DNA from 3 places in the Weissella ceti genome. Region 3 is predicted to be linked to each of the others. Evidence: predicted binding sites of a transcription regulator. Region 3 holds the regulator's gene; each other region holds the start of a gene.
The links. The regulator Rex, encoded in region 3, represses fermentation and respiration genes when NADH is low (regulators of the CRP and FNR family bind a similar motif). The targets are predictions, from matches to a motif close to TTGTGAANTANTTCACAA.
Positions count from the first base shown of each region.

Region 1: the regulator Rex is predicted to act here: its motif matches at 1,736-1,753, upstream of KHQ31_RS06180 (2,3-butanediol dehydrogenase).
Region 2: the regulator Rex is predicted to act here: its motif matches at 1,892-1,909, upstream of adhE (bifunctional acetaldehyde-CoA/alcohol dehydrogenase).

Region 1 is NZ_CP074441.1:1,183,544-1,186,761, reverse strand. Features, by position in the region: gene deoD (purine-nucleoside phosphorylase) at 1-115, shown strand, start outside; gene KHQ31_RS06185 (thymidine phosphorylase) at 148-1,443, shown strand; gene KHQ31_RS06180 (2,3-butanediol dehydrogenase) at 1,812-2,858, shown strand; gene KHQ31_RS06175 (GtrA family protein) at 2,958-3,218, opposite strand, start outside.
Region 2 is NZ_CP074441.1:1,393,129-1,396,346, forward strand. Features, by position in the region: gene adhE (bifunctional acetaldehyde-CoA/alcohol dehydrogenase) at 1-1,735, opposite strand, end outside; gene arcA (arginine deiminase) at 2,232-3,218, shown strand, end outside.
Region 3 is NZ_CP074441.1:1,056,542-1,059,759, forward strand. Features, by position in the region: gene KHQ31_RS05510 (hypothetical protein) at 1-49, opposite strand, end outside; gene KHQ31_RS05515 (class A sortase) at 61-780, opposite strand; gene KHQ31_RS05520 (redox-sensing transcriptional repressor Rex) at 802-1,464, opposite strand; gene KHQ31_RS05525 (DEAD/DEAH box helicase) at 1,618-2,970, opposite strand; gene KHQ31_RS05530 (Gfo/Idh/MocA family protein) at 2,981-3,218, opposite strand, start outside.

The DNA of each region.
Region 1 (3,218 bases), 130 kb from region 3:
CATTTTAACGGCATCAGATCATATCTATCGTGATGAAGCGCTGTCACCTGAAGAACGACAAACATCCTTCAAGGACATGATGCTAGTGGCGCTTGAAACAGCAATTACCTTGTAATTCTGACCATCAATTGGGAGACGGTGAATAGTATGAAAATGATCGATGTATTGATGAAGAAGCGTAATGGGGAAGCGTTATCCGGCGAAGAAATTCAATTTGTCGTCGATGGATATACAGATGGGACAATTTCAGATTACCAAATGAGTGCATTTTTGATGACCGTGTTCTTCAATGAAATGAATGTCACTGAACGCGCTGCTTTAACGGATGCGATGATGCGTTCTGGGGATGTCTTAGATATGTCAGACATTCCAGGCATTAAGGTTGATAAGCATTCAACAGGTGGTGTGGGCGATAAGACGAGTTTGCCATTAGCGGCAATGGTTGCGGCATTAGATATCAAAGTACCGATGATTTCTGGCCGTGGGTTAGGTCACACTGGTGGGACATTGGATAAGCTAGAAGCGATTCCCGGTTTCAATGTTAATTTGACTGAAGAACAATTCAAGGAACAAATCCGTTCTGTTGGAACAGCGATTATTTCTGCGACTGGTGATATTGCACCCGCTGATAAGAAAATCTATGCACTACGTGATGTAACCGCAACAGTAGATTCAATTTCATTGATTTCTAGTTCAATCATGTCCAAGAAACTAGCAACTGGAAATGATGCTTTGGTCTTAGATGTGAAGACTGGTTCAGGTGCATTTATGAAGACGCTTGATGATTCGAAGGCGTTAGCCAAGTCATTAGTTGATATCGGTAAAGCAGCAGGTCTACAAATGAAGGCTGTTATTTCGGATATGAATCAACCTTTGGGTCGTGAAATTGGAAATGCACTAGAAATTCAAGAGACCATTGAGACTTTGAAGGGCAATGGACCAGCTGACTTAGTCCAACTATGTCTTGCACTTGGAGCGCCAATGGTCATGATGGCTGGTAAGGCGACATCTGAACCTGAAGCACGTGACATGTTGCAAGCTACATTGACAGATGGCACAGCGCTAGAGGCATTCAAACAAATGATTATTGCGCAAGACGGTAATCCAGAAGTTATTAATGATTACAGCTTAATGCCACAAGCTGAGTTTCATATTCCATTCACAGCGCAAGTAGCTGGTGTACTAGCTGAAATGGATGCAGATTCGTTGGGAATGGCATCAATGTATCTTGGTGGTGGTCGCGCATCTAAGGATGATGTCCTAGATTATGGTGTTGGGATTACGATGCATAAGAAGTTGGGGGATGAGGTTACAGTTGGTGACACGATTCTAACTTTGCATGCGAATCGAGAAGATATTTCTCATGAACTAGCCTATCTAGCGGATCATATTCGTGTATCGGATAAGGCTGATGTACCACCATTGATTCATTTTGAGATGTAAATTAAAGTTCGTTCATTATGAATCGTGCTTAATGTCTTGAAATTTCAATGACAATTTTAAATTTAAAACAGTTAAACGTTTTAAACGTTGAATTGAATGTATTCGTCCGTGAAACATTCCACAAAGGTTGTGGGTGGTTTTGCGGGCATTTTTTGTGTCTTTAATTATGAATATGGTAATTGTCTTGTTTAATTAATCTAAAGTATGTGTTTTAGATTTGTTCAGTATTTTATTGAGTTGTCACGAAAGAAACGCTTGGAGATGAAAGAATGTGAAAAAAGTAATTTAATGCTTGTTTTTTAATTTAAAAAGTTTAAAATATAAAGTGTAGAGAACAGATAAAAGGATATGCATAGGGAGGATTCATCATGAAGGCAGCAGTATGGCACGGAGTTAAGGACGTTCGAGTAGAAAACGTGGACTTGAAGGAAACGAAGGATAACGAAGTTGTTGTGAAAGTGGCGTACGCAGGAATCTGTGGAAGTGACTTGCACGAATACTTGGAAGGGCCAGTGTTTATCCCTGTTGAAAAGCAAGATGCATTGACTGGTGGACAAGCACCTATCACAATGGGACATGAATTCTCAGGAATCGTTGAACGTGTTGGTAAGGATGTGACAAAGGTTAAGGTAGGGGATCACGTTGCGATCAACCCAACAGTGACACACATGGACTCTGCTGATGACGTTGATGTCTACGATGGATACAGCTTCTTGGGGCTAAGTACTGATGGTGGATTCGCAGAATTTGTTAACGTACCGGAAGTTAACATTTACCCAATCCCAGAAGACTTCTCACTACGTTTGGCCGCAACAATTGAACCAGCTGCCGTTGCGGTTCAAGCCGTTAAAGAAGGTGGATTGAAGTTCGGACAAAAGGTCGTAATTTTCGGTTCAGGTCCAATCGGTGTCTTGGTTGCCGCTGCTGCAAAGGCAGCCGGAGCAACTAAGATTGTGGTTGTTGATTTGTCAGATGTTCGTCTTGAAAAGGCGTTGGCTATGGGCGCAACTGATGTCATCAACCCATCCAAGGTTGACGATACTGTGGCTGCTATCAAGGAAATCATTCCTGGTGGAGCGGATGTCTCATTTGAAGTGGCAGGAGTTCAATCAACTTTCGAACAAGCAATCGATAGTACAAAGCCTCGTGGAACTTCAGTGATTGTATCAATCTTTGCTAAGCCAATCTCATTTGACCCAATGCAATTGATGAACTCAGGGGTTAAGCTAACAACAACTATTGCTTACTCACGTGAATCATTCCAACAAACCGTTGATTTGGTTAGCCAAGGATTGCTAGACGTGACACCTGTTATCACAGATGAAATTGTGCTAGATGATATCGTAACAAAGGGATTTGAAACACTAACAACAGATAAGTCTCAAGCTAAGATCTTGGTAGATTTGTCAAAGTAAGCACGTAAGTGTGAATAATAAAAGATAACGAAAAAGCAGGTGAACATCATGATGTTCACCTGCTTTTTATAATTTAAGATATATGACGATTTAGTTGCTTTAAGCAGCCTTGTTTTTAAAGATAAACTTACTTGCGACGTAGTTTGCCACCAAGATAAGAACTTGGACAATTAGCTTCCATAGGTAAGCATCTCCTTGTAAGACACTGACACCAACCCACAATACAAACATTTCCATGAAAAGTGTACCTAAACGGGCACCATAGAAGTTCATTCCTTCTATAAGAAGTGTTTTTAAATCTGATTGCTTTGAATGGAAAACAAAATACTTATTCACAAAGAAGGCGAATGTCACTGAGAT
Region 2 (3,218 bases), 340 kb from region 3:
TTTGTGCATATTCGTATAGGTAACGACCAACCTTACCAGCATCAAGCGCTGATCCTCCACCTAGCAAGATAACTGTGTCAGGTTGGAAGTCACGCATTTGCTTAGCAATCGCAACTGCTTCACTAATCATTGGGTCAGGTTGTACTGATCCGTAGATGCTTGTCTTTACCGCATTTTGGCGCAAAGCCAATTGTTCCACAACCTTTTCAACGAAGCCAAATTGCACCATTCCCGGGTCAGCAACGATGAAGGCACGTTCCATGTTAGGCATGTCTTGCAAGTATGAAATTGCGTTTGATTCGTAGTAAATTTCTTCTGGCAAGCGGACCCATTGTGGGCGGTTACGACGATGCGCAACAGTCTTAATGTTCAAAAGATCGTTTGTTGATAGATTGTGTGACAATGAATTCTTCCCCCATGATCCCGTTCCAAGCGTCAATGATGGGCGCATGGCATCGTTATAAATATCTCCAACTCCACCTAGAGCATCTGGTTGGTTAACCAAGATACGTGATGCTCCGATGGCATCAGCGTATTCCTTAACGAAAGGATCATCTTGGGCCCCAATTTGAATTGCAGCGTTGTGACCAGCTCCTTGGTAATCCAACAAAGCTTGGACAATTTCAATTCCTTCTTCACGTGAACCAGCCTTGTAGACTGACAAAAGTGGGCTCAACTTTTCTGATGAAAGAGCTTCACCGATGTTTTCCTTATCCAATTCGAACAAGATAACATCCTTTTCAGCCGGCATCTTTACACCAGCGTTATCAGCAATTGTACGTCCGGGCATTCCAGCGATTGGTCCAGTAACGCCGAATCCTTCCGCATTAGCCTTGAAGACGTAATCAGCTAACTTTTGGTGTTCCTTCTTTGGTAGCAAGTAAGCCCCTTGTGCTTGAACTTGTGCCATGAATTCGTCATAAACTTCTGCCGCAATAACAACTGAATTTTCAGTTGCACAGATCATTCCGTTGTCAAAGCGCTTTGATAGTAACAAGTCTTCAACGGCACGGTTTACATTCGCAGTTGCGTCAACGTAAACGGCTCCGTTACCAGCGCCAACACCCATTGATGGGTTTCCTGAACGAAGCGCTGCGTTAACCATTCCAGGTCCCCCAGTTGCCAAGATTGAGGCAATGTCTGGGTTTGTAATCAACGCGTTCGTGCCTTCCATTGATGGCTTTTCAATCCATTGGATGAAGTGCTTTGGTGCCCCAGCTGCCAAGGCTGCTTCGTATACGATTTGTGCAGCGTGTGCAGATGACTTTTGTGCTTGTGGGTGGAAAGCAAAGATGATGGCGTTACGTGTCTTGGCTGTCATCATTGACTTGAAGATTGTTGTTGAAGTTGGGTTAGTTGTTGGCACGATTCCAGCCAAAATTCCAAGTGGCGCTGCCAATTGAACGGATCCCGTTACCTTATCTTCACCGATTACACCAACCGTCTTGTCATGCTTGATTGAGTTATAAACTGATTCTGATGCAAACTTGTTCTTTGTATCCTTGTCTTCGACAACTCCACGGCCAGTTTCATCGTGAGCTTCGTGGGCAAGTAATAGTGAGTTTTCCGCTCCAGCCAAAGCCATTGCTTCAACTACGCGATCAACTTGTTCTTGTGTGAAATTTTGGAATTCTAGCAAAGCTTCTTTTGCGTTGGCAACTAACGTTTGTGTCATTACTTCTGCGGCTGCTTTCTTTTCCTCAGGAGTCATGTTGTTTTGCTTATCTGTACTCATGTTATTTTTCCCCTTGTTTTTCAAATCTTTTAATATCTCATTTATCTACACACTTAGTGTAACACTTCACAAAGAGATGTCAATACACTTTGATAATCTTTTCACAAAAATTTCATTCGCATTGCTACAGCAGTACTTCTACGCCTTCCAAAGTCATTGTGATTTAAAACACATGACGTTCTGTACGAAAAAAGAAATTTAGGAAATTTCGACTTTTTTTAGTATTCATTTTTTCACAACAATAAACCCTTTCACCTGCCTATATATAAGCATCCTGTCTTTTATTGTGAATTTTTATGCGCATAAATTGAGTAGAACTCTTCTTATTACTTTTAAATCGATTTACGTTTTTTAAAACTGGCCTTTCTTTTTCGATTAGCATGTATTATCATTTTAGCTGTACTCAGAAAGCGCTTTCAAAGAGTAGTCAATATCGCATGTTCAAATAGTTTGAGCATGTTTTCACAACTGCACACGACGAAATAGGAGATTTATGATGATTGATAATCCAGCAATTCAAGTGAATTCCGAAATTGGGAAGTTGAAGTCAGTTTTGTTACACCGTCCTGGAGCCGAAATTGAAAACATCACGCCAGATTCAATGGAACGTCTATTGTTTGATGACATTCCATTCTTGAAGATTGCGCAAGAAGAACACGATTTTTTCGCCAAGACACTGCAAGACAACGGTGTTGAAACAGTCTATATTGAACAACTACTAGAAGATGTCTTACAAGATGAAGAAGTTCGTAATCAATTTTTGACACGATACTTAAACGAGCACTATTACACTGGTGCTGCGATGCGCGATATTCGAAACTACTTAAACACACTAGATGTTCATACGATGGTTGCCACAATCTACGCTGGTATCCGACGTGAACTGGTGGATTTGTCAGAACCCAACCTACACGACGTGTCTGGGTCTGATGCTCAAAATGCATTCTTGATTGACCCACTACCAAATGCGTACTTTACACGTGATCCGCAAGCCATGATGGGAAATGGTTTGACAATTAATCGTATGACATTTGCTGCTCGTCGCCCTGAATCATTGATTACTGAATTTGTCATGCAATACCACCCACGTTTTGCCGGTAAGGTTGACGTTTGGTTGGATCGTAATACGGATTCACGTATCGAAGGTGGAGATGAATTAGTCTTGAACGACCACACATTAGCCATTGGTGTGTCAGAACGTACTTCAAGTCGTGCTATCCAAGCATTGGCTGAAGAAATGTTCAAGAATCCAGATAGTAAGTTCGATACTATCGTAGCCATTGAAATCCCACACAACCACGCAATGATGCATTTGGACACAGTGTTCACAATGGTTAACCATGACCAATTCACTGTCTTCCCTGGCATCATGGACGAAGACGGTAAGATGAACATCCAAATCCTACGTCCTGATAAGGACGGCAATGTGACGCTTCATCCTCGCACGAACTTGAAGAAGACATTGATGGAAGTGCTAGATTTG
Region 3 (3,218 bases):
TTGTCTTTTGCAGACGCGCCTCTTTTTTAGATACTTGTAAATTCTTCATATGTTCTCCCCTTACTTAATCCAACGATTATCAGCGGTAAATGAATCCTTCGCTGCTTTCGGTGCATGCTCCCAATCGTAAGTCTTGGTTAATTCACCTTGCATGACAACACGTCCTGCTTCGGCTGTGTAATTACATGTAATCAGTGTAATTACTTTCTTACCGGGTACTTCATGTGTCCATTGTACATCAGTACTCTTAATTGTTTCTACTGCAGTCGCCGTATATTCATAAACATTAGTCATATCAGTTAGATAGATTTTTTGTCCCACCTTACCTTTGTAGTACAAAGGAGAGAACATCAATCCCTTACCTGTTTCGCCTTGAATAAAGTGACTTGCCAGTGAGTAGTTTCCTTCACCCATCTTTTGATTAGGATACATCGTTCCCGCTCCAAGTGACAAAACTAGATCATCAATCCCATGTGCGATTGGTACAGAAAGTCCAATTTCTGGCATCGCTACGAAGCCAACAAAATTAACTTTTCCCGCATTTATACGCGCTTGTAAAATTTGTTCTGCGCTTAATGACTGTACATCACGCCATTCATACTTTGCATCTTCCTTTTCCGCAGCCGCAATTGTTTCCTTAGAAACTTCGGGATGGAAATTTTGTAGTGCAAAATGGGCAATTTGATTATGAAAGATCAAACCAAGCGAGATAAGAATCAACACAATAAACATTGTAATGCGCATAAACTTGCTCTTAAAGAACTTACCAATTGCTTTCATATAGTAAACCTCTACTTATTATTAATTGTTCCCGTCAAATGTATTAATAAAGTATAACAGAGTTTGTAGTTCATTGGTAAGATCGACGTTTTGGACACGTACGTTCTTAGGTACATCAAGACGTAGTGGCGTAAAGTTCAAGATACCTTGAATGTTTGCATCTGCCAAACGTGTTGCAATTTCTTGCGCAACTGGTGCCGGTACTGTCAGGATAGCCACTTCAATACGTTGTTCACGAATTTGTACTTCAAGTTCATCCATGTCGTAAACTGGTACACCACTTTGAATTGTATTTACGATATCTGGGTTAACATCAAACGCTGCAGAAATACGCGCATTTGAACTTTGGTGGAAGTTAAAGTTTAACAAGGCGTGTCCCAAGTTACCAACCCCAACTAATGCAACAGATGCAAGGCTGTCTTGATTCAAGATATCACCAAAGAATTCCATCAATTCTTTAACATCGTAACCGTAACCACGCTTACCTAGTGCACCAAAGTAAGAAAAGTCACGACGGATTGTTGCTGCGTCGAACTTAACGGCCTTAGCCAATTCGTTTGATGAGATACGCGTTACACCTGAATCTAGCAGAATGTTTAGGTAACGGTAGTAAATTGGCAAACGCTTGGCTGTCGCCTTAGGGATTGCCTTATCAGTTGTTTGAATGTTCATTTCATCAGTCATTATTTTGTCTCCTACATCTTAAAGCCTATCCACTTTTATTTGTGAATATAAAAGATAACAACCTTACTATAACATATAGTAAGGTTGTTATGTGAATTAATTAACATTTATTATTTTCACAGACTATCTAGAATATAGATATCTGATGTGTTTTTAATTCTTTGGCTTAGGCTTACCTTTGTTCTTACGATGCTTGCGCTTAGCCTTTTTCTCTTGTGCAAAACGCTCTTCACGTGATTGCACTTCAGGCACATCTTTCTTCACAAACTTTTTAGTTTGTGAAGAACGTGTTGAACTTATAGGCTTTTCGTCAGATTCAGTCTTCACAACCTTCTTTTCACCTGCTGCCTTAGCAGCACGCTTTTCAGCATACTTGTCCGTACGACCTTCGCGCTTTGATGTACGTTCGGCTGTTGCACGTGACTTCGTCAACAACTTTGGTTGCCCTGTAATTTGTTCGATTTCAACCGCAACCAAACGGCGCATTTCACGCAAGTCATGATCGTTACCAAATGAAATCACAACACCTTCACGAGACATACGTCCTGTACGTCCAGCACGGTGTGTGTATGTTTCTCCCATACGAGGCAAATCAAAGTTAATAACGGCTGGCAAACCAGGAATATCCAATCCACGGGCTCCAACATCAGTTGTCAAAAGGAACTTTGACTTTCCTTCACGGAAAGCACGCATTGCCTTTTCACGTGTTGAACTTGAATCACCACGGACCAATGTGGCCATTCCAATGTGTTCGTGTGCCAGGAAGTTGGCTGTGTTCTTCAATTGCTTTGTTGTGTTGAAGAATACCATTGCTTGGAAGTTCTTTTGTGATGCAAGTTGACGCAAACGCTTGTTACGTTGGTCATTGGCCGTCAACCAGAATTCGTGCTTGATACGTGTTGGGATTGGTACATCACGTTGGTCGATTGTTTCGAATTCACGGTCAAAAATCTTGGCTGGAATCGCTTCATCTACGGCTGTTGCCCCAAACAAAGCTACTTGGATATCGTCATCTTTCGCAGTACGCCAGATTTGTTCGATTTGTTCCGCTGTTTCTTCACGTAGCAATTCATCAGCTTCATCCAAGATAACAGTACGTAAGCGGTGTAGCTTTAGTTTACCAGCACGTACCAATTCTGAAACACGTCCAGGAGTTCCAACAATCACTTCTGGGTGCTTCTTCAAACGATCCAATTGGTTCTTAACATTGGCTCCACCAGTAACTGACAAAACACGTAGCCCTAGCACAGTTGCCCATTCACGCATCACACGTGTTGTTTGCATGGCTAGTTCTTGTGATGGTGCCAAAACAAGCAATTGTTCACCATCTTCAGGTACTAATGTTGGCAAAATTGGCCATGTAAAGGCCAAAGTCTTACCTGTTCCAGTTGGTGCCAAGGCATTAATTGATGCCCCATTGGCCATTGGTTCTGCAACAGCAGTTTGGATTGGAGTCCAATCTGTAATTCCAGTTGCTTTTAATTTTTCTTCAAAACGTGTATCCATGTTTATTCCTTTACTTATCAGCTGGGAACACAATGCCCGCTGATTGACGCAATGCTGTCAAAACTAGATTTACACGTTGACTAAGCATTAAGAGTTCATTATATTCTGTTTCAGTTTCAGCAGGGTTTTCTAGCATGTCTGCAAAGACAGCTGCTTCAACAACCATGGGGTTATCTGGCCCTGTTTGTGTCAATTCGTGACGTTCACCCGCTTCATCTATGTAGACTGCACCATCAAGTTCAGCAATG